Hoeflea sp. 108: one gene and its partner. The protein of the gene in region 2 interacts with the protein of the main gene of each other region in a pairwise test. Links are inferred from orthologs where the notes say so. Each region holds a gene or a part of one and is shown on either strand. Other genes may lie near its edges.

Region 1 (10,886 bases), 170 kb from region 2 along the record:
AGCAGGTAGCAGACCTCGAGGAAGTCGCCGTGCTCGGCGAGCTGGTCGATGGGGTAGCCGCGGTGCAGAAGCACGCCGGCGTCGCCGTCGATGAAGGTGATCTGCGACTCGCAGCTCGCCGTCGACGTGAAGCCCGGGTCATAGGTGAAGGCGCCTGTCGTGCCGTAGAGGGATGCGATGTCGATCACATCCGGCCCGACCGTTCCGCCTCGGACCTTGAACTCGTGAGTCTGGCCGCGGAATTCAAGTTTGGCGGTCGAATCTGTCATCGCATTCTCCTTAGTGCTCAGCCGCCGCAAGACGGCGAAATTTCAACAAGCAAACCCTTTGCCCGGAACGCTTGAACTTGCCTTCCAGCTTCCCCGCTGCTGTCAAATTGGCTTGTTGCCGCAATGTTGCACCGCAATAGCCTCATTTCAATGCAAAACTAGGAAAGCACTGCTGACCTAATCGATTTGATCGGAAATGCGGCTCAGACTTTCGTCGCGCCCCAGAACCTCCAGAACATCGAACACCCCAGGAGAGGTGCTCTTACCCGTCAGGGCGGCACGCAACGGCTGTGCCACGGCGCCCAGCTTCACATTTTCGCGTGTTGCGAACTCGCGGACGGCAGCTTCGGCGGAAGCTGCACTCCAGCCTGAGTCGACGGAGCTGAGTGCCCCATGCACACCTTTGAGGATGGCCTTTGCCGCGTCGTTGAGCAGGGTCGCTGCCTTCTCGTCGAGCGGCAGCGGACGCTGAGCAAACAGGAAGGCTGCGCCATCGGCGAGCTCGATGAGTGTCTTTGCGCGCTCCTTCAGGCCGGGCATCGCCGCGAGCAGCTGCGCTTTCGTCTTGTCGTTGAGTCCGTCGGCCACGGTCGCGCCGTTGGGCAGATAGGGCAGAGTGGCCACGAAGATGTCGAGCAGCTTGGCGTCGTCCATCTGGCGCATATGGACGCCGTTCAGCGCTTCCAGCTTGGCGAAGTCGAAGCGGGCAGCACCCTTGTTGACGTCCTCGATCTCGAACCAGGCGATCATGTTTTCAATGCTCATCACCTCGTCGTCGCCGTGGCTCCAGCCGAGACGGGCGAGATAGTTGAGCAGCGCCTCGGGCAGGTAGCCCATGCCGCGATAGGCATCGACACCGAGCGCGCCGTGACGCTTGGACAGCTTGGCGCCGTCGGCGCCATGGATCAGCGGAATGTGCGACATCACAGGCACGTCCCAGCCCATGGCGTCATAGATGACGGTCTGGCGCGCGGCATTGGTAAGGTGATCGTCCCCGCGGATGATGTGGGTCACGCCCATGTCATGGTCGTCGACGACGACCGCATGCATGTAGGTCGGCACGCCGTCCGAACGCAGAATGATGAAATCGTCGAGATCCTTGTTGGGGAAGCGAACGTCACCCTGCACGCGGTCGCGCACCAGCGTCTCGCCTTCCTGCGGCGCCTTGATGCGGATGACCGGTTTCACGCCTTCAGGCGCCTCGGAAGCATCGCGGTCGCGCCAGCGTCCGTCATAGCGCGGCGGGCGGCCTTCGGCGCGGGCCTTTTCACGCATCTCGTCGAGCTCGGTCGGCGTGGTGTAGCAATAATAGGCCTTGCCCATGCGAACGAGTTCCTCGGCCACTTCGCGGTGGCGCGGGGCGCGCTCGAACTGCGAGATGGGCGCACCTTCCCAGGTGAGTCCCAGCCAGGTCAGGCCCTCGAGGATCGCGGCGGTTGCAGCATCGGTCGAGCGTTCGCGGTCGGTATCCTCGATGCGCAGCAGCATCTTGCCGCCGGTGTGGTGGGCATAGAGCCAGTTGAACAGGGCGGTACGCGCACCACCGATATGCAGATAGCCGGTGGGCGAGGGGGCGAAGCGGGTGACGACGGACATAGCAGATTCCAAGGAAGCATGGCGTCGCCCGGCCGGAGGACCGGCGGCGCATGGTGTTTCGGTGGCGTTGATGTAGCATAGAAGGTCAGGGGCGCAAGAGGCAGGCCCGATGGGCGACCGGGTGCGGGAGGGGCAGGCCGGAGAAAGTCCGGCGGTGGAGGTCAGCGAGCGCGACTTGCTGAACCGTCCGGCTGCGCTTCCGACTTTGATCCCAGCGCCCGAACGACTGCCCGACGCGCCCGGCAATGCCGCGGAAGCCACGGCCCCAACCCTCTTCGGGGACGTCTCGGATCGTCTGTGGCTGGCTGGATCGGATCTGGCCAGGAGGCTGCGAACCGCTCGGGTTCAGCTTGCCGTCGAGGCCGAGCTCGAACGCGGTGCGGCATTCATGCTGGTCCCGGTCTTCCTCGCCCTGGGCGCGTTGATCTATTTCAACCTGCGCAATGAGCCCGAGCTGCTGCCTCTCGTGGCGGCGTTCGGGCTCATGCTTGCGCTTTGCGTGCTGGCCCGGTCGCGCAGGATCGTCCATCTCGGACTAGCGGCCTGGGCCTGCATGGCGCTCGGCCTGGTCGCCGCCAAGGTTGAAACCATGAGGATGGCTACAAAGATGCTCGGCGCCGAGGTTTCGACCACCCTGAGCGGGAGGGTGGTGGACATCGACCATCTCGACAAGGGGCGTCTGCGCCTTACCATCGATGTGGCTACGACCGCGAGACCCAGGCTGCGTTTTGCCCCCGATAGGGTAAGGCTCGTCGCCCGCCAAGCGCCTGAAGGTCTGGTCGCCGGCTCGACGGTGCAGGGCTACGCCAGGCTCATGCCGCCATCGGGGCCGGTGCGCCCCGGCAGCTACGACTTTTCCTTCGAGAGCTATTTCGACGGCATCGGCGCAAGCGGGTTCTTCATGAAGGGGCCAGATCTGGCGGCCTCGACGACAGAGCAGACGCCAACTCAAAGTATGTTGGCCTGGGTGGCGAATGCCCGTGACCGAGTTGCTGAGCGCATCCGCCAGCGTATTGGCGGTGCCGAAGGCGAGATCGCGGCAGCACTTGTGGTCGGCGTGCGTGGCGGCATCCCCGAAGATGTCAATGAGGCTCTCCGCCGAACAGGGCTCTATCACATCATCTCGATCTCCGGCCTGCATATGGCGATGGTTGCCGGCACGGTGATGTTCCTTATGCGTCTTGGCTTTGCCGCCTTCCCGGATTTCGCATCGCGGCATCCCGTCAAGAAATACGCCGCCGTCGTCGCCCTGGTCGGCATTGCCGCCTATCTGTTCATCTCGGGCGGAGAGGTGGCGGCCCAGCGCAGCTTCGTCATGCTGGCCGTGATGTTGACTGCGGTGCTGTTTGATCGTGCTGCGCTGACGATGCGCAATCTCGCCATTTCCGCCATCATCGTCATTCTGGTGTCGCCGCATGAGGTGGTCGGTCCGAGCTTCCAGATGTCGTTTGCCGCCACCGCAGCACTCGTCGGGGCCTATGGCTGGTGGTCCGAGCGCCGTGAGGAGCAGGCACAGCCTGTTGGCGAGATGACATTGTGGTCGCGTGCCTGGCACTGGGGGCGCAACGCCACAGTCGGCCTTGTCGCTACCTCCATCATCGCCGGTGTCGCCACGGCAGTGTTCGGCGCCTGGCATTTCCAGCGTGTGTCGCCGCTCAGCCTCGTCGCCAATCTGGCGGTCATGCCTGTCGTATCGGTGCTGGTGATGCCGTTCGCGGTGTTCGCCAGCCTAGCCATGCCCTTCGGACTGGATGGGCCGTTCCTCGATGTCATGGGCGCCGGTTTGCGCGTCATGATCGCCATGGCCGAATGGATTTCCGACCGCTCGCCGCTGGACGCCGTCGGGCTGGTATCGACCTGGTCGGTCGTGCTGGTGACAATAGCCCTTGTCGTCGCTGCGACGGCGACGACCTGGCTGCGCCTTGCCGCAGTGCCATTCGTCGTGGCCGGCGTGCTCGTCATCGGCGTCGCGCCGTCGCCGGATGTGCTCGTGGCCGAAGATGGACGCCTCGTCGGCGTCGCCACCGACGATGGCAAGCTCGCGGTCAACAGGCCAAGGCCAAACCAGTTCACGTCAGACAACTGGATGCGGGCGTTGGCGGTGGAAGAGCTTAGCAAGCCGTCGCAGGATGCAGAGAAGACCAGAGGGACCGCAGCTCCGGCGGCCGATGGCCCACGCTTTGGGGCCGCGCCGCAGAGCCTTCCTGCGAATGGTCGGGCCAAAGGCCTTGCGCCAGCTGAGGACGCCGTCAAAACCGTCGCCGGCGCAAGTGCCTTCCACTGCTCCGCGGGTTTGTGCACGCTTCGACATCAATCCGGCGCGACGGTTGTCCACGCGTCCAATGCTGCTGCGGCGTGGCAAGTCTGCCGAACGGCTGCACTCGTCGTCATCGACGATGCGACTGCTGGAGATGTCTGTGGCGGGCAGGTCGCAACCGTAGTGACCAAGCGCGATCTGGCGCGTCTGGGCAGCGCCGCGGTCTATCTGACGCCAGTCGTGGCGGGCGGCGCGTCGGTGCTATCGGTCGAATATGCCATCACCGAGCCCTACCGGCCATGGCATGCGCACCGCCAATTTTCCCGCGAGGCGAGGGGACTTGCACCCAATCGCCAAGAGGCGGTGAGAAAACAGCCAGACAACGCGACGACCGAATAGCCCACCGCAGGCAAGCGTGCCATATGCGGCAAGCTCGAAACTGCGGTCTATACGGCCTCGAAGCATCTCAAGACTACCATCGCCATTTCCGCTCTCCTCGGATTGCGGCCACGCTCAATGTCTTTGCTCTTACACAACTTGAGACGGAAAACGCTTCGTCTTCTGGGAGTTGCCCTAGTAGCGGCGGATCAGCCCGACGAGCTTGCCCTGCACCTTGACCCTGTCTGGCCCGAAGATGCGGGTCTCATAGGCGGGATTGGCTGCCTCCAGAGCGATCGAGGCGCCCTTGCGGCGGAAACGTTTCAGCGTCGCCTCCTCGTCGTCGACGAGGGCCACGACGATCTCGCCGGGGCTCGCGGTACTGGCATTCCGGATGATGACAGTGTCGCCGTCGAAAATGCCGGCCTCGATCATCGAGTCGCCTTTGACCTCAAGCGCATAGTGCTCGCCGCCCATGATCATGTCTGGCGGCACCGAAATGGTGTGTGTCCGGTGCTGGATCGCGTCGATCGGCACACCCGCAGCGATCCGTCCCATGACTGGAATGGCAATGGCGGACACGGCATCGTCGTCGTTGCTTGCAGCGGCCGGGCGCGACGGCTCGGGCTTGCGGCCAAGCGACCCTTCGATGACGCTTGGCGAGAACTTCCTGGCAGCGTTGAGACCGGGCGCAATCGAGTCGGGCAGGCGCAGCACTTCGAGCGCTCGTGCCCTGTTGGGCAGGCGGCGGATGAAGCCGCGTTCCTCGAGTGCGGTGATCAGGCGATGGATGCCGGACTTGGAGGCGAGGTCGAGCGCTTCCTTCATTTCATCGAAGGATGGAGGGATGCCCGCCTCCTTCAACCGCTCATGGATGAACAGCAGAAGCTCATGTTGTTTGCGCGTCAGCATCGCCGCCCCCAAGGAATCGCGAGAAAAACAAACCCGGAACAAACACTATCTGTTCCAGTTGTGTTCCGCAACTGTTTAAATTTCGTGAAGGTTATCGGCGGGATTGTTCAGCGCAGCATCAGCACGCGGCAGGCACTGCCGGATTCGGCCGGTTCCGCAAAGGGGCCGCGGATAACAGCGCAATTGGCGTCGGCCAGCGTCCGGAGCATGGACGAATCCTGCACCGTAAACGGCGTGACGACGAGCCCATCAAGGGTCTGGCGTGCGACAGCGCGGACAAAATCCTGACGCAGATCGTTGGCCGGCATCGGCGTATCGAGCACACCGTCCCTGATGTCGGCGACGTGAGAGCGTCCGCCCAATTTTGCCAGCAGCGGCTTCAGGAAGATGTGCGAGCAGATGAGGCTCGCGACCGGATTGCCGGGCAGGCCGACGCAGCGCGTCGCGCCGAGGCGACCAAACATCAGCGGTTTGCCGGGGCGCATGGCGATCTTCCAGAACGAAAGATCCATGCCGAGGCCGGTTAACACGCGATGCACTAGGTCGTGGTCGCCGACGGACGCACCGCCCAGTGTGACGATGACATCGGCCTTGGCGTCGAGTGCTTTCTGGACCAACCCCGAGATGGCGTCCGTGCTGTCGGCGGCTATGCCGAGGTCGAGCACACGAGCGCCGATCGAGCGGGCAATTGCAGCGACGCCATAGGCGTTGGACGAGATGATCTGGTCGGGGCCGGGCGTGCTACCCGGCAGCAGAAGCTCGTCGCCGGTGGCGATGATCGCGACCAGTGGTGCGCGCACCACCTGGACGTCGGGGTGATTGGCGGAGGCGATCAGCGAGAGGGCTGCCGGATCGAGCAGGCGGCCGGCGTCGAGGATGAGGTCGCCTTCGCTGAAATCGAGGCCGCTGAGGCGAATGTTGCGGCCGGGATCTGTCGGTTCCAGCACTTCGACCGCACCATTGCCGAGATCACGCGCGTTTTCCTGGATCACCACGGTGTCCGCCCCCGCGGGAACCGGCGCTCCGGTGAAGATGCGCACTGCCTGTCCCGTACTGACGGTCCCGGTGAATTGTCGTCCCGCCGGGGCCTGGCCGATGACTGAAAGTTTCGCCGGAAGCGTGGCGATGTCTGCTGCCCTGACAGCATAGCCGTCCATGGCGGAGGCGTCGAAAGGCGGCTGGGTGCGCAAGGCGTACAGCGGTGCCGCCAGAACGCGGTCGGCTGCCTCGTGCAGGGTAACCCGATCCGTGCCGGTGGGTGCGGCACCTTCAAGCAGGCGTTCGAGAGCCTCGGTGACCGGCAGCAGTGCCATCTATTCTGTCGCCTTGAAGTCGCCCGACTTGCCGCCGGTCTTTTCGATCAGCCGGATGCCTGAAATCACCATGCCGCGGTCGGCCGCCTTGGCCATGTCGTAGATGGTCAGGCAGGCAACTGAGGCAGCCGTCAGCGCCTCCATCTCGACGCCGGTCTTGCCGGTGACGCGCGCAAGTGCGGTCACGCGCAGGCCGGGCAGGGTCTCGTCCGGCTCGATCTCAACCGTCACCTTGGTCAGCAGGATCGGATGGCAGAGCGGGATCAGCTCATGCGTGCGCTTGGCCGCCATGATGCCGGCAATGCGCGCTGTGCCCAGCACGTCGCCCTTCTTGGCGTTGCCGGAGAGGATTAGATCAAGCGTCTCGGGCCGCATGGCGATCATGCCTTCGGCGATCGCCGTGCGGGTCGTTTCGGCCTTGTCGCCGACATCGACCATGTTGGCTTCGCCCGCGGCACCGATATGGGTGAGCGCCGCTGCCATGTCAGGCTCCGGCCGCTTGCTGCGCGCCTTCGAGCAGCAAGCGGGTCGCTGCCGCCACGTCGGACTGACGCATCAGGCTTTCGCCGACGAGGAAGCTGCCGATGCCCGACTTCTCCAGCCGCAGACAATCGTCATGGGTGAAGATGCCGCTTTCGCCGACCAGAACGCGATCCGCCGGCACCATCGGCGCCAGCCGCTCCGACGTGGTGAGGCTCACCTCGAAGGTCCTGAGGTTACGGTTGTTGACGCCGAGGAGCCGCGATTCAAGCTTCAGCGCACGCTCGGTCTCTTCCTCGTCATGCACCTCGATCAGGGCATCCATGCCGAGCTCGAAGGCGGTGTCCTCGAGGCGGCTGGCATCGTCGTCGCTCAGGCTCGCCATGATTATCAGGATGGCGTCCGCGCCCCAGGCACGGGCTTCGTAGACCTGGTAGGGCTCGAACATGAAGTCCTTGCGCAGCGCGGGCAGGGCGCAGGCCTTGCGCGCCGCGGTGAGGAATTCCGGGGCGCCCTGGAACGACGGCGTGTCGGTCAGGACAGAAAGGCAGGCGGCGCCGCCCCCGGCATAGGCTTGAGCCAGCGACGGCGGATCGAAATCGGCGCGGATCAAGCCCTTGGACGGGCTCGCCTTCTTGATCTCGGCGATCAGCCCGAAACGGCCCTCGCGGCGCTTGGCTTCCAGCGCCTTGAGGAAGCCGCGCGGCGTGTCGGCATCGCGTGCCTGCGCCTGCAGTTCGCCGAGCGGCAGGCGGGCCTTGGCAGCTGCGATCTCGTCGCGCTTGTAGGCTTCGATGCGGCGGAGGATGTCGGCCATGGTGCTATCCGTTCGAGATGCCGACCAGCCGGTCGAGCACGGCGCGGGCGCGGCCACTGTCGATCGCATCGGCGGCAAGCTTGATGCCTTCGCCAATGGTTGCGACCTTACCGGCGACAACCAGGCCGGCGCCGGCATTCATCAGAACCGTGTCGCGATAGGCACCCTTGGCACCCTCTATCACGCCACGCAATGCCGCCGCATTGTAGGAGGAATCACCGCCACGCAGCTCTTCGCGCGTGTGCCTGGCGAGGCCGACCTGTTCGGGCGTCAGCGTGAAGGTCGAGATCTTGCCGTCGGCCAAGGCCGCGACATGCGTTTCGCCCGTCGTGGTGATCTCGTCATAGCCGTCGCCATGAACGACCCAGGTCGAGACGGCGCCAAGTTCCTTCAGCGTCTCGGCGACCGGAACAATCCATTCGGGCGAGAACACGCCGACGAGCTGGCGGTCGACGCCGGCCGGATTGGAGAGCGGGCCGAGCAGGTTGAAGATGGTGCGCGTGCCGAGTTCGACGCGTGTCGCACCGACATGCTTCATTGCCGGATGATGCGCGGGCGCGAACATGAAGCCGACGCCTGCTTCGTGGATGCATCGGCCGATGGCCTCGGGCGTAAGCTCGATGTTGACGCCCAGCGCCGTCAGCACGTCGGCAGCGCCTGTCAGCGACGACAGGCCGCGATTGCCGTGTTTGGCCACAGGCACGCCCGCGCCGGCGATGACGAAGGCCGATGCGGTCGAGATGTTGACGCTGTGCGAGCCGTCACCACCGGTGCCGACGATGTCGATGGCATCCGCAGGTGCGTCGACGCGCAGCATCTTGTCGCGCATCGTGGCGACGGCGCCCGAAATCTCGCTGACGGTTTCGCCGCGCACGCGCAGCGCCATCAGGAAGCCGCCTATCTGGCCGGGCGTCGCTTCGCCCGACATGATGATGTCGAAAGCATCGCGTGCTTCCTCGAAGGTGAGCGGCGTTCCCGCTGCGACCTTGGCGATATGGGGCTTCAGCGCGCTCATCTTGCCGGTGCCGTGCTTGCCCGGGCCAGGGCCTGCTGGTTGACGGTTGCACCGTATTCGGCCTGCAGTTGCTGCACCAACTGATCGAGCAGGTCGTCCGACATGCCGGTGGCGAAGGACTTCTGCGCGTCTGCCGGAACCGTGCTGGCATCGGCGCCGGCCGGCTCAAACACCTCGACGATCTTGAACAGGATCTGGCCGTCGCCGGTCGGCGAGGGCACGACGCCGGTGCCGCCCTGGCCCATCTCGAACATGGCGGCAGCACCTTCGCGACCGAAGTCGGCGTCATCGGCCTCGCGCTTCAAGCCGCGCTTGGTCTGCTTCTCGAGATTGAGCTCGGAGGCGATGGTGGCGAGGTCGGTACCGTCCTTGAGGCGCTTTGCCAGCTCGTCGGCCTTGTCCTTGAGGCGCTTTGTCGTCTCGGCGGCAGTCCAGTCGGCCACAACCTTGTCGTGGACCTCGTCGAGCGTACGATCACGGGCAGGCGTGATGCCGTTGACCTCGAAGAACACGAAGCCGTTGGTGCCGATGTTGAGCGGCTGGTTGTCGATGCCGGCTTCCGCCTCGAAGACGGCCTGGATCAGGTTGCGTGAGTCCGGCAGGGTGCTGACGACGGTGCCGTCAGGGCGCTGACCGGCGCGGTCGATCGCTTCGATGGTGTTGACCTTGAGCTTCAGCTTGTCGGCAGCCGACTGCATGGAATCGCCTCCAGCGCGCGCGTCTTCGTAGGAATCGTGCACGTCGAGCAGGATGCGATTGGCTTCCGCCAGGGCCAGGTCCTTGCGGATCTGGTCCTTGACCTCATCCAGAGGCTTGGTTGTCTCGGGTGTCACTTCACTGACGCGGACCAGCACCGGTCCGAAGGCGCCCTGAATGACGTCGCTGACCTGGTTGGCCTGCAGCGCGAAAGCGGCTTCAGCAACCGCCTTGTCGGCGATAACGTCCTTGGTGACGGTGCCGAGCGCGACGTCTGCTGCGGTCTTGCCCTGGTCGGCGACCATCTTGTCGAATGCCGTGCCGCCCTTGATCGCGTCCGACGCTGCCTTGGCCGCATCGGCGCTGGCGAAGACCAGTTGGTCGATCTTGCGCGTCTCTGGCGTGGTGAAGTGCGACTTGTTCTTGTCGTAGTCCTGGCGAACCTGCTCGTCGGTCACCGAGCCGAGGTCCATGATGTCCTCGGGCTCAAGCTTGACATAGCTCAGCTTGCGGAACTCGGGTGCCGCGTAGTTCTTCTTGTTTTCCTCAAACCAGGTCTTGAGCGCGTCGGCAGCCGGAGGGGCGATTGGCTCGACCAGCGACTTCGGCAGGGTGAGGTAATCGACGGTGCGGTCTTCGCCGCGATAAAGGGCTACTGCTCGCAGGAAGGTGTCGGGCGCCTTCATGCCGTCGGAAACGGCCTCGACGATCTGCTGGCGCACGGCGACCTGGCCGCGGTTCTTAAGATAGTCCTCGGGGCGCATGCCGATCTGGCGCAGGATGTATTCGAATGCACGGCGGTCGAACTGGCCATCGGGACCCTTGAAGGTCGGATCGTCCCAGGTCAGCTGTGCCAGGCGGTCCTTGGACAGGCCGAGGCCGAGCTTGCGCGCCTGCTCATCGAGCACCGCACCTGCAACGAGCTGCGCCACGACCTGGTTCTCGATGCCGAGCGCCTTGGCCTGTTCGGCAGTCAGGCGCTGGCCGAACTGCTGCGACATGACATTGAGCTGGCGGTCGTAGGCGAGGCGATATTCGACTGCGGACACAGAGGTGCCGCCAGCGGTGATGACCTTGTCGCCGCCGAATTCGTGTAGCATGCGTCCGGAAATGCCCCAGATGGCGAAGCTCACCACAAGCAGCAGAAGCAGCA
Region 2 (10,903 bases):
AAGTCGGTGACGATGCCGAGGCGGGCCATGCTCGCACGGCTTTCGTTCGAGGCGAGCGTGTGCAGATGCGCCACGATCTCGTCTGCGGTCGATGCCGGCGACAGCGCCATGTGGCGGCTCTATTTCTCGAGTCGGGCGAGCAGGGACGAGGTGTCCCAGCGGCCGCCGCCCATCGCCTGCACGTCCTTGTAGAACTGGTCGACCAGCGCGGTCACCGGCAGCTTGGCGCCGTTGCGGTCGGCTTCGGCCAGGCAGATGCCGAGATCCTTGCGCATCCAGTCGATGGCAAAGCCGAAATCATACTTGCCGGCATTCATGGTCTTGTGACGGTTCTCCATCTGCCAGGAACCGGCCGCGCCCTTGGAAATGACGTCGACCACCTTTTCGATATCGAGCCCGGCCTGCTTGCCGAAATGGATGCCTTCGGCCAGGCCCTGGACGAGGCCGGCGATACAGATCTGGTTGATCATCTTGGTCAATTGGCCGGAGCCCACCGGGCCCATCAGGCCGACCATGCGGGCAAAGGCGTCGATCACTGGTCTGGCGCGATCGAAGCTTGCCTGGTCGCCGCCGACCATGACCGTCAGCACGCCGTTTTCGGCGCCGGCCTGGCCGCCAGAGACGGGGGCGTCGAGGAAGTGGAAGCCACGCGCTTCGGCCTCCGCGGCGAGCTCACGCGCGACCTCGGCCGATGCGGTGGTGTTGTCGATGAACACCGAGCCCTTCTTCATCGCGTCGAACGCGCCGTTCGCGCCGATCGTTACCGAGCGCAGGTCGTCGTCGTTGCCGACGCAGGCGAAGACGAAATCTTTGTCCCGGGCCGCTTCAGCTGGGGTCGGGGCATGGCGGCCGCCGTGCTGGGCTGCCCATTTTTCGGCTTTGGCCGCGGTGCGGTTGTAGACGGTGACGTCGTGCCCGCCTTTGTTCTTGAGATGACCGGCCATGGGATAGCCCATGACCCCGAGACCCAGGAACGCGACCGATGCCATGCCAGACCCTTTCAAAACGCTGTTCGTTGCCCCGTGGTCTAGCGCATCGGCACGAAAATCGGAATCGATTTTCGGAAGGCACGATGCGTCGTTTCAAACACATAGAGCGACTTGGGCAGATTCGTCAGGACTATGACGCCAGAGCCGGCTAGCGATGCAGATGGCGAGTAATCCGGCGCTCGATCCAGTCCACTCCGTGACGCAACGCCTCAACCATCGACAGGTAGAGCAGGGCGGCCCACAGATAGGTCTGAAAATCGAAGGTGCGCGAGAATGCGCGCCTGGTCTCGCCCATCAGGTCATAGACCGTGATGATGGCGACGATGGCCGAGCCCTTGACCATGAGGATGATCTCGTTGCCGTAGGGACGCAGAGCCACGACCAGCGCCTGCGGTAGGATCACCTTGTACATCGTCTGCAGCTTGGACAGGCCGAGCGCGGAGGCTGCTTCCCACTGCCCCTTGCCGACGCTCTCGATGGCGCCGCGCAGGATTTCCGCCTGGTAGGCAGCCGTGTTCAGCGCAAATGCAAGCACCGCGCAATACCAGGCTTCGCGGAAAAATCCCCAAAGGCCGATGGCCTCGAGCTGCGGGCGGAAGGAGCCAAAGCCGTAATAGATCAGGAATGTCTGGGCGAGCAGCGGCGTGCCGCGGAAGAAATAGACGTAGCCGTAGGAGATCGCATTCAGCACGCGGTTGCTGGACATGCGCGCATAGCAGATCGGCAGCGACAGGATCGAGCCGAGCACGATGGAGATCGCAACCAGCGTCAACGTCACGCGGACGCCGGACAGGTAGCTCGGCGCATATTTGTTGAAGAGCTCGGGGTTCCAGGCGCTGATCAGATAGGCGACCAGGGCGATACCAAGGGCGATCCAGAGACTGACGAAGACCCAGCCGAGAATGCGCTCCCGTGGCCATCCGCGCGGCGGTGCGGGCGGACGCTGAACTTTCTCCACCGTTTCGGTCGAAGCGTTCATCGTGCGGCCTCCCGCTTGCCGACTTTGCGCTCGATGGCGCGGATGCCGAAAGACGAGATGATGGCGAGGGCCAGGTAGATGAGGCAAGCGACGCTGTAGAACAGGAAGGCCTCCTTGGTGACCCGCGAGGCGATGCTCGCCTGGCGCAGGATGTCGGTCAGGCCGATGGCCGACACCAGCGCGGTGTCCTTGAGCAGGATCAGCCAGAGATTCGTCAGGCCGGGCAGGGCGATGCGCACGAGCTGCGGCAGGACCACCAGACGCATCGTCTGCCGTGGCGAAAGCCCGACCGAATAGCCGCCCTCATATTGCCCGCGCGGAATGGCGCGGAAGGCGGACAGGAACACTTCGCTGGCGTAGGACGAGAAGACGACGCCGAGCGCGACCATGCCGGCGATGAAGCTGTTGATTTCCACCGTGGTGTCCGGGCTGATGAGCCGGACAACCTGCTGAATGCCGATCTGCGCGCCGTAAAATACAAGGAACAGCGTCAGCAGTTCGGGCAGGCCACGGAAAATGGTGGTGTAGATGTTGCCGGCCAGCCGCATGGACGGTTCGCTCGACTGCTTGGCGAGCGCGACCAGGAAACCGATCAACAGGCCCAGCGGCAATGTGACGAGAGCGAGCGAGACGGTGGTGAAGACACCGTAGGCAAGGGCGCTGCCCCAGCCTTCTGGCCCGAAACTTAGAAGCGCCCAGATGCTCTGCATCGGTCGACTGTCCCCTTTTGCCTCACCTTGCGGGAGGCGGTCCGCCTTTGGCGGCGGCTTGTTGTTATGTCCATGTTAGCCGAACGGCGGGAGCTTGTCCCGCCGCCCGTCAATCCTTCAGGCCGCTATGGGCTTAGTCGCCATAGACGTCGAACTTGAAGTACTTGTCGTTGATTTCCTTGTACTTGCCGTTGGCGCGGATCGCGGCGATGGCCGCCGTGAACTGATCGGCCAGGGCGGTGTCGCCCTTGCGGACGCCGACGCCGGCGCCTTCGCCGTGGATCTCAGGCATGTTCGGAATGGTGCCGACGATCTTGCAGCAAGCGCCATCCGCGGTTTCAAGCCACTGCGAGATCGAGACGAGATCGTCGCTGACGGCGTCGAGACGGCCATTGGCCATGTCGAGCTTGTATTCTTCCGCGCTCGGATAGGACTTGATGGTGCTGTCGGTGAACACCTTCTCGGCGTAGTTGTAGTGGATGGTCGAGCCCTGCACGCCGATCGTCTTGCCGGCCAGGTCTTCCTTGGTCACACCCTTGATGTCGCTGTCCTTGGCGGCGGCGATCACGGCGGGCGTGTTGATGTACTTCTTCGAGAAGTCGATCTTTTCCTTGCGCTCGGGCGTGATCGACATCTGGGCGATGATGGCATCGAACTTGCCGGCCTGAAGCGCCGGGATCATGCCGTCCCATTCCTGGGCGACGATCTCGCACTTGACCTTCATCTCGTCGCAAAGCGCGTTGGCGATGTCGACGTCGAAGCCGACCAGCTTGCCGTCGGAGGTCAGGTTGTTGAAGGGAGGGTAGGCGCCCTCGGTGGCGATCGTGATCTTCTTGTCTTGCGCCTGCGCAGCTCCAAGGGTGAGCGCGAGTGCCGCAGTGGCGGCCAAGGCGATACGCGTGGAAATCCTCATAATGCTCCTCTCTGTACGCTTCCGGTCGTTACCTGTCCCAATCGCCGGATGCCGGAAGCGTTCCTTCCGTTGATGGCGGGGATACTCCCACTGTTTTCAGTTAGAAATCAATCGTGAATCGGGCTTTTGTTACACTGGTTGCAAGCATTCGGGCTGACGTAGCGTCAGTGTTTTGCAAGGCCCAGGCGTTGCTCGATGAAGTCGGCGATGGCCCTGATATCGTCGATGCCGAAGACGGGAACATTCTCTCCTTCGACCTGATGATCGGCTGCAACCGCCACGATGGACGGATCGTTCGGCGCCAGCGGCGCGCGGTCCTTGGCCTCGATCCGGCGGGCCTCGATCTTGAGGTGGCCCTCGCGCTTGTAGCCTTCCACCAGCACCATGTCGCATGGAGCGATGCGGCCGAGCACTTCGTCCAGTGTCGGCTCGTCTTCGCCGCGCAGTTCATGCATCAGCGCCCAGCGGCGTCCCGAGACGATGGCGACTTCGCTTGCGCCGGCCTCGCGGTGGCGGAAGCTGTCGGTGCCCGGCTTGTCGATGTCGAAGTCGTGGTGGGCGTGCTTTATGGTTGAGACCTTCCAGCCACGCCCGGTCAATTCGGTGACCAGGCGCTCGGTCAGGGTCGTCTTGCCCGAGTTTTTCCACCCGGTGATGCCGAAGACACGATGGGTCATCATTCAACTCCGGCGAGCAGGCGTTCCGCCTCGGCGAGATCGTCGGGCGTGTTGATGTTGAAGAACGGATCGACCCTGGCATTGCCGAAACGCATCTCGGGGAAGTCGACTGCGGCCATGCCCGCCTGTTCCATGAAGGTCATGACGCGACGGCTGTCGGCGCCTTGGAGAAAGCCGGCAAGGGCGACGCGCAGCGACACCGGCCACAGTGCAAAGGTCGGGTGCACGCGGCCATTGGAAGCCGCTACAGCGATGCGGTCCTCGACTGCATGATGGGCGAGCTTCTGGGCCAGGTCGGCTGGGAAAAACGGCGTGTCGCCGGCGACGCTCAGCACATGGGTAACGCCGGCGAGCTCCTTTGCCCATTCGAGCCCGGTCAGAACCCCGGCCAGCGGTCCCTGGTAACCTGCAATCGTATCGGCAATCACCTCGGCGCCGAAATGCGCGAAATGCGCCGGATCGCCATTGGTGTTGATAACGACAGGCGACGCTTGCGGCGCGAGCCGGTCGAGCACATGGCGGATCATCGGTCGCCCGCCGAGCGCAAGCAGGGTCTTGTCGGTGCCGCCCATGCGGCTGGAGCGTCCGCCCGCAAGGATGAGGCCTGCGATAGCAGTCATCACACGCCGTCCGGAGCCATTGTCGGGCTCGTGCTTTCGGCCGCGGGACGACCTTTGCCCACGAGGCGCTCGCGATAGAGCGAATAGAGGCCCGACGCGACGATCATTGCGGCACCCGTGATCATGGCGGTATCGGGAATGTCGCCGAAGACGAAGATGCTGAGCGAGATCGCCCAGATGAGCGCCGTGTAGCGGAAGGGCGCGATGAACGAGACCTCGCCTTCACGCATCGCCATGATGACGAACTGGTAGCCGAACAGCACCAGCACTGCCGCGCCGCCGAGGTACATCACGAGTTCCAGCGGCATCGGCGTCCAGCCGCCGAAGGGCACGATGGTGAATGCGCCGGTCAGCGTGATGACGATGGTGGTGACGGTCGAAACGAACAGCGAGGGCACATGCCCGGGAATCTGGCGGGTCGCCAGGTCGCGCACGGCGCAGAAAGCAACCGAAAGCAGCGCCAGCAGCGAAAAGGCGTTGAAGCCGTCAAAGCCGGGCCGGACGATGATCAGCACGCCGCCGAAGCCGACCACGATGGCCAGCCATCGGCGCCAGCCGACGCCTTCGCCGAGGAACAGCGCCGCCCCCATGGTAACTGCAAGCGGCAGGGCCTGAAGCACGGACGAAATGTTGGCGAGCGGCAGATGGGGCAGGGCCGCGAGGAAGCAGACAGTGCCGCCGACCTCGCCGATCAGGCGCAGCAGCACCATGGGGTGCCAGTAGTCGCGGGCGCCCTTGAGCGCTCCCCGGTGCCAGGCCAACAGGCTGATGAGAACAGTGGCAAAGACGCCGCGCACCAGCATCAGCTGGCCGGGATTGATCGTCTGGGCAGCAAGCTTGCTCAGCGTATCGTTGAAGGTGAAGGCGGCCATCGCGACAACCATGAAGCTGGCGCCGCGAACATTCGAGGAAAGTGGCAATTGAGCCTTCCATTGCTGCTGTTGCCTACGGCTTAAGCAGAGCCGCGCCAAACAGCAATGCCAAACACATGGACCAGCCCGGCAATTGCGTCACGGACCGTTGAGACTGTCGGCGATACGACCGATGAGCGGGTCGTATTTCGCCTTGGCCGTGGCAGGATATTTGAGCAGGAAAGCGTGAATGACACCGCTGCGACCGAATTCGAGGCGCTGGTAGAAAATGGAATTGCCGTCATGCCCTGACAGCACGACCCAGTCCTTGCCCACCTTGCGATAGGTGACATTCATGCCTTCGGAACTGAAATCGGCGAGTTGGGCCGGTGTCTGCTCGAGCGCATTGTAGGAGCCATAGACTGCGAGACTTGCCCCATCCGCGGCAGTGAATGTCATGCCGTCGCCATTGGCGGGCGGTGGCAACCGATCGATGAAGATGTCGCGCGGAAACGTCACCGAGGTCCAAAGCGGGCGTTGGTGTAGATGAAGGGCTTTGCCACAGCAGGTGCTGCAACCGCCAATGACAAGGAAATTGCGGGCAGCATCGTTGCCAGCCGGTAAGCCATACCACCCACTCCTTCTATGGAAGTCCAATGCTTGCGCGGTTAGTGGCGCCGTGCCGTCAGCCGCCGGTGACGCTCATGTGGCGCGATACGGACGGGCGGTTGGTGTGGCGGTCTATGATGAAATCATGCCCCTTGGGCTTGCGGCCGATCGCTTCATCGATTGCCCGTGAAACCAGCTCGTTGCCCTCTGAAGCGCGCAGCGGTGCGCGCAGATCGGCGTCGTCTTCCTGGCCGAGGCACATATAGAGCGTGCCGGTGCAGGTCAGGCGGACACGGTTGCAACTTTCGCAGAAATTATGCGTCATCGGCGTGATGAAGCCGAGCTTGCCGCCGGTCTCGGCGACCTCGACATAGCGGGCGGGACCACCGGTCTTGAACGGGATGTCCTTCAGCGTGAACTGGCGTTCGAGGCTTGCCCTGAGCAGCGACAGCGGCAGGTACTGGTCGGTGCGGTCGGCGTCGATCTCGCCCATCGGCATGGTTTCGATGACCGTCAGGTCCATACCGCGGCCATGGGCCCAGCGCATCATCTCAGGGATTTCCAGGTCGTTGAAGCCCTTAAGGGCAACGGCGTTCAGCTTGACATGGATTCCGGCGGCAAGTGCCGCATCGATGCCTTCCATTACCTTGGCAAGGTGACCCCAGCGCGTGATGGCGTGGAACTTAGTGGGGTCGAGCGTGTCGAGCGACACGTTGATGCGGCGCACGCCGCGATCGGCTAGTTCGCTGGCGAAACGCGACAGCTGCGAGCCGTTGGTCGTCAGAGTCAGCTCTTCAAGCGCGCCGCTTTCGAGATGGCGCGACAGCTGGCGCACCAGATGCATGATGTTCTTGCGCACGAGCGGCTCTCCGCCGGTGAGACGCAGCTTCTTCACGCCTTTTTCGATGAAGACGGTGCAGAGCCGATCGAGTTCTTCCAGTGACAGCAGGTCCTTCTTGGGCAGGAAGGCCATGTCCTCGGCCATGCAATAGGTGCAACGGAAATCGCAGCGGTCGGTCACCGACACGCGCAGATAGGAAATCGCACGCCCGAACGGGTCGATCATGCTGGTGTCGTGCATTCCCATGTCGCCTCTGCTCACTCCCTGCAAGCGGTTTCCCAGACCGCTCTCTTTCATGTCGTTCAAAAAACATTACCCTTCAAGTGCCAAGGGCCCTGTTCAGGTAACATTTAGCTGGCTGGCAGGGCAATCTTTGCCGGCCACGCCGCCATTATTGCATTTTTCGAAGCCGGATCGCCTATCAATTTGCTGATGGAACCGGGCAGCTCGTGTCGCCTTCATCGCATTTGAGGTAGTTCCGGAAGTCCTTGATCCGTTGTTCGGTCATGCCGTCCCTGCATTGCAGCACCGTCATTGGGTAGATGGAGCCCTGGGCAACACCCGAGCTGGAGAATTCGCATTCGGCGTCTCGGAAGGCGACCCAGGACCTCTGGGCACTGACCAGCAGCTTGGACGCCGCCCGGTCGTCCTTCAGCCGGCCCTGTATCTGCTTGTAGAGCGCATTCAACTCGGCGTCCGACGCGATCAGCGCCTTGTCGGCACACTCGGTCATGGCCGCCTGGTTGCTGGCGCTCGAGCAGTCGTCGACCGCATATGCGGCTGGCGCTGCCGCAAGGGCGAGGAGGCCGGCGACCACAGGCATTTTGAAGGCCAGGTTCCGCATTTCAAACTCCTTCCAGCCAGTCTCGCTGCCAGGTTTCCAGCAACACGCTAGCAAGGGCAGGGCATGCTTGCCAATCGGTGCGGTTTGGGCGTAACCGGAAGTGTCATTCAGGGAGCAGAAATGTCAGCGCCAAAGGAACTCAGGGTCTCCAAGGACCGCAAGCTGTTGACGGTGACTTTCCCAGATCACCATCCCTTCGAGCTGCCGGCAGAGCTGTTGCGCGTGCTTTCGCCTTCGGCCGAGGTCCAGGGCCATTCGCCGGAGCAGCGCGTGACCGTGCCGGGCAAACGCGATGTTGCGATCCTGAAGATCGAGCCGGTGGGCAACTACGCCGTGCGCATCACCTTCGACGATTTCCACGACACCGGCATCTTCACCTGGAACTACTTGCACACGCTCGGCCACGAGAAGCAGACGCGCTGGCAGGCCTATCTCGACGAGCTGGCCGAGAAGGGGCTTTCCCGCGACAGATAGGGCTGTCGTCGCCAGTTCACACTTGTCGGCTAAGGACCACGCGCACAGCGAAAGGCAGGACGATGTCGGTGATCTCGACGGTTGAAGAACTCGAAGCGCTCTACGGCCTTCCCGGTGAAACCTCGCTGGTGAAGGAACTCGACCATGTCATCCCTGAGTATGCGGCCTTCATCGAGGCCTCGCCCTTCGTTTCGCTGGCAACCACCGGGCCCGAGGGACTGGACTGCTCGCCGCGCGGCGATCTTCCGGGCTTTGTCCGCATCCATGATCCGCGCACGCTGATGATGCCCGACAGGCGCGGCAACAACCGTGCCGATTCGCTGAAGAACATCATCAGGGATCCCAAAGTGGCGCTGCTGTTTCTTGTGCCGGGCTCTGGCACGACGCTGCGCGTCAACGGCCGCGCTCACGTTACCATCGACGCCGAGCTGTGTGCGTCGTTCACCGTCGAGGGCAAGCCAGCGCGCTCGGTTACGGTCGTCCAGGTCGATTCGGTCTATTTCCAGTGCGCCCGCGCCATCGTGCGTTCTGAATTGTGGAATCCGGAGCGCCATGTCGATCCGAAGTCGCTTCCGACGCCCGGGCAGATTCTTGCCGTGACGAGCCGGGCAAACATCGACGGCGAGGCCTATGATCGCGAATGGCCGGAGCGGGCCAAGAAGTCGATGTGGTGACGACGGTCACCGGCGATTCAAGACAAAGTGATCCGGCGACTGTAACTTCGGCGGAGCCTAGGACGTATACCGGCCATCAAGCTGGGAGATGTTCCGTATGAAGCCCTGGACCGACCGTGCCGGCAAATTGTCGCCGGTGAAGGCAATCGTATTCGCCGGCACGTTCGTGCCGGCCGCACTGCTTGCCTACTACGCGACGGCAGGTTTCCCTCAAGGGGGCTCGACCAGCAGCTTGCTCGGCCCGCGTCCCTATGCGGCGGCCATCCATTTCACCGGCGACTGGGCGATCCGCTTCCTGATGATTTCGCTCGCCATCACGCCGCTCCGGCGCATCGGGCAGTGGCCCAAGCTCATCATGGTGCGCAGGATGCTCGGCATAGCAGCGCTCTGCTATGCGCTCGGCCACCTCGTGCTCTATTTCTTCGACATGAACTGGGACGTGCTCAGAGTTGCCAGCGAGATCGCGCTGCGTATCTACCTGACGATCGGTTTCGTCGCCTTGCTTGGGCTGGCGGCATTGGGTGCGACGTCCACGGACGCCGCCATCAAGCGTCTCGGAGGCAACTGGAACCGGCTGCACAAGATCGTCTACGGCATAGGCATCCTGGCTGCGCTGCACTACTTCATGCAGTCCAAGGCCGACGTCTATCAGCCGACCCTGCTGGCGGGCTTCTTCATGCTGCTGACGCTGTATCGGCTGGCACATTGGCGCGGCTTGAGCCTGAACTCGGCATGGGTGCTCCTGGGCATCGCGGTGACGGCTGCGCTTGCGACCGTCGTCGTCGAAGCCGCCTGGTACGGGCTGGCGACTGGCGTTCCGGTCAACCGCGTGCTCGCTGCCAACCTGCAGTTTTCCTACACCATCCGCCCGGCATGGTGGGTGTTGGCTGTAGGCATGGCCGTGACCGCGCTTGGCGTCGTCAGGTCATTCGGCAAGGCGCCGGCATCGCGAGGGCGGCGGATGGCAAAGGCGGCTGCCTAGGGGTAATCTCAGGACCTCTGCGGCATCTCCGACATTTTCTGGATCACCCGCCCGAATAGGAATGCATAGGTATCCTCGATGTTCGCGACCGCGTGACGATGCAACTCTTCGTCTGCGGGGCATTGCGAGATGATCGCAGCATCATGGCGCAAGCCTGTCACGACCTGGGTGGCCATGGTCGACCAGACCAACCACAAGAGATCGTCATCAGGCCGACTGCGCGTTTATGAGTCTCGTCCTGGTCTGCGAACGGCCCGCTAGTCCCTCAGCGCTTCGGCAACGCGCAGCATATGCGCGCCGATCATGTCGCATTGCTCGGGCGTCGAAGCGCTCATCGCCTTTTCGATCAGGGCGCCATAGGCCTTCAGTGCCTGCAGGAGCAGCGCCTCGCCATCGGGCGTGAGCCTGAGGCGCATGATTCGCCTGTCCTTGGCGTCGGCCTCGCGGTGGACGAGGGCGCGCTTTTCCAGCTGCGGCAGAAGCATGGTGATGTTGGAGCGGCCGACCAGGAGCTTGCGGGCGAGGTCGTGCTGCGACATGTCGGGATGACGGTAGAGGTTCATCAGAACGTCGAGCTGGGCCGGCTTGAGGTCGTGCGGCTGCAACGCGTTGGCCAGCGCACGCTCCATGGAATGGCAGGCCTTGGCCACCGCGACCCAGTTGCGGAAACGCGGATTGTCCCAGGGCAGGTCTTGTCTATTGTTCATAGTTGAACTAATAATATGTTCATGATTGAACTG

Evidence for each region.
Region 1: the proteins of mobA (region 2) and glp interact in binary tests that used the Escherichia coli proteins (3 or more experiments, as listed by UniProt). The link is inferred for Hoeflea sp. 108 from one-to-one orthologs.

The regions. Positions count from the first base shown.
Region 1 is NZ_KB890024.1:2,593,686-2,604,571, reverse strand. The notes cover bases 4,623-7,550. They hold glp (gephyrin-like molybdotransferase Glp), read right to left. Parts: upstream 6,726-7,550; coding sequence 5,520-6,725; downstream 4,623-5,519. Other genes in these bases: trpC (indole-3-glycerol phosphate synthase TrpC), read right to left, coding at 7,210-7,550; moaC (cyclic pyranopterin monophosphate synthase MoaC), read right to left, coding at 6,726-7,208; lexA (transcriptional repressor LexA), read right to left, coding at 4,696-5,412. Also shown: gltA (citrate synthase), read right to left, coding at 1-269; gltX (glutamate--tRNA ligase), read right to left, coding at 447-1,865; B015_RS0112780 (ComEC/Rec2 family competence protein), read left to right, coding at 1,975-4,521; more of trpC, read right to left, coding at 7,551-8,022; trpD (anthranilate phosphoribosyltransferase), read right to left, coding at 8,027-9,037; B015_RS0112750 (peptidylprolyl isomerase), read right to left, coding at 9,034-10,886. UniProt on the Escherichia coli protein: Catalyzes the insertion of molybdate into adenylated molybdopterin with the concomitant release of AMP.
Region 2 is NZ_KB890024.1:2,758,522-2,769,424, reverse strand. The notes cover bases 3,080-6,024. They hold mobA (molybdenum cofactor guanylyltransferase MobA), read right to left. Parts: upstream 4,892-6,024; coding sequence 4,268-4,891; downstream 3,080-4,267. Other genes in these bases: B015_RS33845 (hypothetical protein), read right to left, coding at 5,899-6,024; B015_RS0113705 (DMT family transporter), read right to left, coding at 4,888-5,808; mobB (molybdopterin-guanine dinucleotide biosynthesis protein B), read right to left, coding at 3,756-4,271; B015_RS0113720 (ABC transporter substrate-binding protein), read right to left, coding at 3,080-3,591. Also shown: B015_RS0113740 (DNA alkylation repair protein), read right to left, coding at 1-110; B015_RS0113735 (NAD(P)-dependent oxidoreductase), read right to left, coding at 120-989; B015_RS0113730 (ABC transporter permease), read right to left, coding at 1,138-1,968; B015_RS0113725 (ABC transporter permease), read right to left, coding at 1,965-2,678; more of B015_RS0113720, read right to left, coding at 2,812-3,079; more of B015_RS33845, read right to left, coding at 6,025-6,198; GTP 3',8-cyclase MoaA, read right to left, coding at 6,425-7,429; B015_RS0113690 (lysozyme inhibitor LprI family protein), read right to left, coding at 7,611-8,033; B015_RS0113685 (DUF971 domain-containing protein), read left to right, coding at 8,154-8,507; B015_RS0113680 (pyridoxamine 5'-phosphate oxidase family protein), read left to right, coding at 8,570-9,181; B015_RS0113675 (ferric reductase-like transmembrane domain-containing protein), read left to right, coding at 9,279-10,163; B015_RS0113665 (MarR family transcriptional regulator), read right to left, coding at 10,421-10,870. UniProt on the Escherichia coli protein: Transfers a GMP moiety from GTP to Mo-molybdopterin (Mo-MPT) cofactor (Moco or molybdenum cofactor) to form Mo-molybdopterin guanine dinucleotide (Mo-MGD) cofactor.